DNA from 2 places in the Streptococcus sp. CF8_Ac1-9 genome. Region 1 is predicted to be linked to the other one. Evidence: predicted binding sites of a transcription regulator. Region 1 holds the regulator's gene; the other holds the start of a gene.
What was found. The regulator NrdR, encoded in region 1, represses ribonucleotide reductase genes. The targets are predictions, from matches to a motif close to ACACNATATATNGTGT.
Positions count from the first base shown of each region.

Region 2: nrdH (glutaredoxin-like protein NrdH) is a predicted target of NrdR. The motif match lies at 1,674-1,689, and genes of this name have one in related genera.

Region 1 is NZ_JANCOY010000002.1:350,821-354,245, reverse strand. It holds gene dnaI (primosomal protein DnaI) at 1-42, opposite strand, end outside; gene NML76_RS05090 (DnaD domain protein) at 43-1,221, opposite strand; gene nrdR (transcriptional regulator NrdR) at 1,222-1,695, opposite strand; gene NML76_RS05080 (endonuclease/exonuclease/phosphatase family protein) at 1,860-2,672, opposite strand; gene NML76_RS05075 (PTS transporter subunit IIBC) at 2,758-3,425, opposite strand, start outside.
Region 2 is NZ_JANCOY010000001.1:580,747-584,171, forward strand. It holds gene ptsP (phosphoenolpyruvate--protein phosphotransferase) at 1-1,062, opposite strand, end outside; gene NML76_RS02895 (phosphocarrier protein HPr) at 1,067-1,330, opposite strand; gene nrdH (glutaredoxin-like protein NrdH) at 1,806-2,024, shown strand; gene nrdE (class 1b ribonucleoside-diphosphate reductase subunit alpha) at 2,139-3,425, shown strand, end outside.

The DNA of each region.
Region 1 (3,425 bases):
CGCACGGTTCATGTGAGACATGGTTTGACCTACACTTTCCATCTACTCACCTCCTTGATTCAGTTTTTCTAATAGGCGTTGTTTCTCTTTAGCAAGATCCACCTTTTCTGCTTGACTGGTTTGATTTTGATAGTTTGGTTGGCTCCACTTGGGAACATTGCTGTTCTTGCCCTTGGCTGATGTAGGACTCGTCCCCTTGTTTCCTTGAGCTTTAGCTTGTTCCTGGCGTTCTCGAACTTTTAAAATCGCTAGTTCTGCACTGTTGACCCCTTGATAAGAAAAATCATTTCCCACCTTCAAAGCATACTTTTCATTGAGATTAGCAGACTGGGTCTTGTTAAAGGTCAACAACAAGATAATATTGATCACCTCGTCTAGTAAGCCTAGATCAGCTAACTTGGATAATGTCTTGCGTTCGCTCTGCGTAATGGTCGCATTGCGCGCCTTCTTAATCTCTGCTAGAAATTGTAGGCTGGATTTTGCCTTAGCTTCCCTCAGAATGGTTTCTTCCTGACGGCTATAGGACATGCGTGGTTGCTCTTGGCTCGCCTGAGCCAACTTTTGCTTCATTCTCTTTGGAGAGACAATCCGGTCTACAGCTGTTTCTTTCGCTAAAAGATAAGTTTCATACCAGGTCCATTGTTGCTCTTCTGCGATGGCAAAGAGGGCTAGGGTTGCTTCTCCTTCATCCACAAAACGAAGTCCATCACGCCCCATCATTCGCTTAAACATCTCCATATCAAACTGCTGTTTCTTACTTGGAAGAACAGTCACCTCCCCAGCATCTAGTCCAAAGACTTGCGAGAAGGAAACTTGCCGTCTAGTCCCTAAAGAGCGTGCTGGGAGCAGATCCTCCACGGCCTTTTCCCCAATCTTTTTTTCAAGCAAGCGTTTGAAAACAGCATTCGAAAAAAATTGTTCTGAGGCAAGAGGAGCATGTAACTGGATGGTGATCCCAACTTCTTCCTCATAGAGATCGATCAACCCCATAGCAATTAAGCGATCAAAGGCGAGTAGCAACTGTGGAAATCCTATATTTAAGTGATTGAGGATTTGAGCAAGTAAATATTGTTTTTCACCCTGATCATAAGAGGCGAGCAGATAACGATAAACTGCTACTGTTTCCGTCTCCAAAATAGGCAGGTAATACTGCTCCAATGCAGCCCCTGCCGGTGGAAGAAGATTATTTTTTAAAAATGCGAAAGGCGTATTGGGCTTCATCTATTTTTCCTTTTTCTTCTTGGTTCCCTTCGTAATTTGTTTCAAGAGGGTCTCTAACTCACCGACATCCTTGAAACTCCGGTAAACACTAGCAAAACGGACATAGGTGATCTCATCTAGATCTGCTAACTCATCCATGACCAACGAACCAATATATTCACTGTTGATTTCATTATCACTTTGGCTGCGAACCTTTTGCTCGATCCGGTTTACAATTTCTTCGATTTCGTCACTAGAAACAGGCCGTTTTTGAGCTGAGCGGATAATACCATTAAAGATTTTATCACGAGAAAATTGCTCGCGTGTCCCATCCTTTTTGACGACCACTAGAGTCCGCTCTTCCACTCGTTCGTAGGTAGTAAAGCGATAATGGCACTCTTCGCATTCCCTGCGACGACGGATGGTATTCCCATCTTCAGCTTGTCGACTATCCACCACACTAGACTTACTTCCACCACATTTTGGACAACGCATTTGCTACCTCCTTAAACTGTTTTAACACTTCATTTTACCATAAATTGAATCGTAAAGAAAGCAGAAGAACAGGAGAATCCCCTATGCTTGCTCCTCATTGATCCATAAAAAAGAGTCGAAGGACGATTGAATAAAATCGTTTTCCTTTCGACTCTCCATTTATATTAAAGTGATAATTCGGCTTCTAAGCCATAGTGATCACTGACATGGGGTTTGTTTTGATCATCAAAAATGACATGTAGACGCTGGATGTCCCATTCTGGACTTGCAAAGACGTAATCGATTCGCAATGGAACTTGATTATCCGTCCAGCCATCGATTCCAGGACCTACAGTATAAGTCCCCTTTGTTTCTTTAGCTTCGATAAAGCTGTCTTGAAGCTTAAGGGAACTGGATAGAATCGTCTCATACCCTTCTTGACCGGCAGGATTATTGAAATCACCAGCTAGAATAAAGGGTTTGCCTACTTGGCTGAAGTAGTTCTCAATGCGTGGCCACTCAAATTGGAAACCTTTGTCCCACCAAGAAAGATGGACGCTGGCAACAGCAATCTCTTTGCCATCTACACTTGTATGGGCAACGGCTACTCGACGAGTATGGTAGTCCGTTGGATCATCCATATTGGATACCAAAATCTCATCCGCCTTCAAGGGTTGACGCGAAAGAACGGCCACACCCTCATTGAGGTGATCATAGCCAATATGGTTATAAGCCCAAGTCCAATAATAGTGGAGTCCTTGAGCAGCTAACTCTTCTACCAATACGCGAACAAAGTGATCTTTGTGAATGGCTACAGATGATGGCAAGGCTTGATAATACTCATCTGTTTCGACTGCTTCTGAGCCCATTTCTTGATTGACCTCTTGGAAACAGATCACATCATATTGCGCTTCCAAAATTTGTTCCTTGAGGGTTTCAAATTTTTGCTGAGCATTCTCTTCCATCCAACTATGGGAATTTAATGTTAAAAATTTCATCCCCTGATTTCTCCTTCTCTCCAAATCAAGAAACGGCAAGAGGCCGGGTGCACTGCCCCAACCTCATTTTCTTTGCCGATGTCTTTTATAATTCTACTGTTGCAACTGGCGCATTTGCTGCCAATTTACCAGTATGTTCGACCTTAACGGATTTAATCGCATCTGCATTTGTGAAGACAACAATTGTTGAAGTTTCACGACCAGCTTCACGGATCGCATCAAGGTCTGCTTCTACCAAGAGGTCTCCAGCAGCCACTGTTTGACCTTCAGAAACTTTAACCTCAAATGGTTTTCCTTCAAGACTAACAGTATCTAGACCGATGTGAACCAAGACTTCCAAACCATTATCTGTTACCAAACCAAGGGCATGTTTGGTTGGGAAGACGCTAGTAACTTTACCAGCAACTGGTGAAACGATGTGGCCATTTTCAGGCTCAACCGCAAATCCGTCACCCATCATTTTTTGTGAGAATACAGGATCTTTCACATCTTCGATGTTGATCACTTCACCATCTGCAACGGAATGCACTTCATCAGTTACCCCTTTAAAGGTTGCTTCAGCTTTTTGAACTGCTGTCATTTGGCTAGGAAGTGTTTCAGGAATAACTTCACCTGAATCAAGAACGTCTTGGATATCAGATTTCAATACGTCAGCTTTAGGTCCGTAGATCGCTTGGACCCCTTGTCCTTTCATGACAAGACCCATAGCGCCTTCAGCTTTCCATTGTTCTTCTGTTCCTACTTTTTCAGCAT
Region 2 (3,425 bases), on a different contig from region 1:
GTTCATTTCTTTAGGAAGATCAAAGTAAGGGAGTTCTTTATCCCCACCGATATCCATTGTACGAACAACCACAGGTTTACCATTCATACCTTCAAGAACAGCTTTGTAAGCTTCGTATTGGTCATCTTCCGTTGGGAAGTCTTGAGAATCCATGTACAAGAATTCTGTACGATAGAGACCAACAGCTTCTGCACCGTTATCGTTCACACCTTCAACATCTTTAGGTGTACCGATGTTAGCAGCCAACTCGAAGTGTTTTCCATCAGCAGTCACTGTTTTCGCATCTTTAAGGAGAGCCCATTCAGCTTTTTGTTTAGCATAAGCTTCACCAGCTGCTTTGAACTCTGCGATTTGTTCTTCAGTAGGGTTGATCACAACTTCACCAGTGATCCCTGAAACAGCCAAAACATCGCCATCTTTGACAAGTTCTGTAATGTTATTTGTACCAAGAACAGCTGCGATTTCAAGTGTACGAGCCATGATAGCTGAGTGACTGGTACGTCCACCGATATTCGTGACAAAAGCTTTTACATACTTTTTGTTCAACTGTGCTGTATCAGATGGAGTCAAGTCATGCGCAACCACGATTGCTTCTTCATTGATAGAAGCAGGGTTTGGCAATTTCTTCCCAAGCAAGTTGGCAAGGACACGTTTGGTAACGTCACGAATATCTGCTGCACGTTCTTGCATGTAAGGATTGTCTTCCATTCCTTCAAAGATCGCAATGAACATGTCAGTGACTTCTTTCAAGCCAGCTTCTGCATTGATTTTTTTCGTACGAATCGTTTCTTTGATCTGACCAATCATTTCAGGGTCAGCAAGAACCATCATATGCGCATCAAAAACTTGCGCTGCTTCTTCACCAAGGCTTGCTACTGCATTCTCCCGAATAAGAGAAAGCTCGTTTTGTGAAGCTTCAAGAGCTGCATCCAAACGAGCTTCTTCTGCACTTGTATCTTCGACTGAAACAGTCTCAAATGATAAGTCTGGTTGAATGAGCAAATATGCCTTAGCAACGGCAACACCGTCAGATGCTGCAATTCCTTTTAGCATTTTTGTCATATTTTTAAGCCAATCCTTCTTTAGTCATTGTTTCTGAAATAGCTGCGATCGCATCATCAGCGTCAGCACCTTCTGCAGAGATTACAACGTCTGCTCCTTGACCAACACCAAGGCTCATAACACCCATGATTGATTTCAAGTTAACTGATTTACCTTTGTATTCAAGAGTAATATCTGAAGCAAATTTGCTAGCAGTTTGAACCAACAAAGTTGCTGGACGTGCGTGGATACCTGTTTCTGCCACGATGTGGAAATCTTTAGAAGCCATAGTTTGACTCTCCTTTTTAAAAATAGTTTTTGAGTTACCTTTTGATAACCCTTACAATTTGGTATTATATCATCTTTTGAAATTTTTTTCAAGATTTTTATCACTGACTTACAGAAAAAGACTGCGAAAAATCCCAATTTAGATACATTTTAAGAAGCAACTGAAGAACAGAGAAAATATCTTTTCAATTTTCTACTATATTATAAGTAACATTTTCCTCCGCTTTCAATGAAAAGAAGCTGTTTAACCACAGGATATTGATTCACCAAAAAATTATAACTAATTAAAGATGCTTTAAAGCCTATTCCTATCCCATTTCTTCGATTTTCACACTTTTCACTCACCACAATATATTGTGCTTTGAAAACTCCATTTCATCTCTTTGCACAATATTTAGTTTTATTTTGTTGACAAGTTGCTGGATTTTGTTTATACTGTTTACAGATTTATATTTCGATAGGAGAACGGAAAAGAAATGGTAACCATTTATTCAAAAAATAATTGTGTTCAATGCAAAATGACCAAGCGATTCCTCGATAGCAATCATGTGGAATACCGCGAAATTAACTTAGACGAACAGCCAGAATTTGTAGAGCATGTTAAGAACCTTGGCTTCAATGCTGCTCCAGTTATTCAAACACCGGATGAAGTATTTTCTGGTTTTCAACCAGCTAAGTTGAAGAAACTTTCATAATAAACACAGTATTTTGCTTAAATAGGGTCTAGCGTTAGCAACCTAACACTAGACTTTTTACTTGGGAAGAGAGGACTTCTCCTCTTCATTTTTTTGAACTAGAAAAGGATTATTATGGGATTAAAATCTCTTGAAGATGTGACGTATTTTCGTCTTAACAATGAAATCAACCGTCCAGTAAACGGCCAAATCATGCTTCATAAGGATAAAGAAGCTTTGGATGCATTCTTTAAAGAAAATGTTGTACCAAATACTAAAGCCTTTGACTCGATTACAGACAAGATTCAGTACCTTCTCGAGCACAATTACATTGAGAGAGCTTTTATCGAGAAATACCGTCCTGAATTTTTAGAGGAATTGGCCCAATTTATCAAAGACCAAAACTTCCAATTCAAGTCCTTCATGGCGGCCTACAAATTCTATAACCAATACGCTTTGAAAACAAATGATGGAGAATACTATCTTGAAAGCATGGAAGACCGTGTCTTCTTCAATGCTCTCTATTTTGCAGATGGAAATGAAGCTATCGCGCGAGACATCGCAAACGAAATTATCCACCAACGCTACCAACCAGCTACTCCTTCTTTCTTAAACGCTGGACGTGCCCGCCGTGGAGAATTGGTTTCATGTTTCTTGATCCAAGTAACCGATGATATGAATGCGATCGGACGTTCCATCAACTCTGCCCTTCAACTTTCACGTATCGGTGGTGGGGTTGGGATTTCCCTCAGCAACCTTCGTGAAGCTGGAGCACCAATCAAAGGGTATGAAGGAGCCGCTTCTGGAGTGGTTCCAGTTATGAAACTCTTCGAAGATAGCTTCTCTTACTCTAACCAATTGGGACAACGCCAAGGGGCTGGGGTGGTTTACCTCAACGTCTTCCACCCAGACATCATCGCCTTCCTTTCAACTAAGAAAGAAAATGCTGATGAAAAAGTTCGGGTGAAGACTCTCTCACTTGGGGTCGTCGTGCCAGACAAGTTCTACGAGTTGGCTCGTAAAAATGAAGAAATGTACCTCTTCAGCCCATACTCTGTGGAACGTGAATACGGAGTACCATTCAACTACATCGACATCACTGAAAAATACGATGAGTTGGTTGCTAATCCAAACATCCGCAAGACAAAAATTAAGGCACGTGATTTGGAAACTGAAATTTCTAAATTGCAACAAGAATCTGGCTATCCATATGTAGTCAACATCGATACTGCTAACCGGGCCAACCCAGTTGATGGAAAAATCATCATGAGTAACTTGTGTTCAGAGATCCTCCAAGTTCAAGAACCAAGCTTGATCAACGATGCCCAAGAATTTGTCCAAATGGGAACAGACGTCTCATGTAACCTTGGTTCAACCAACGTAGTTAACATGATGACTTCACCTGATTTTGGACGTTCGATT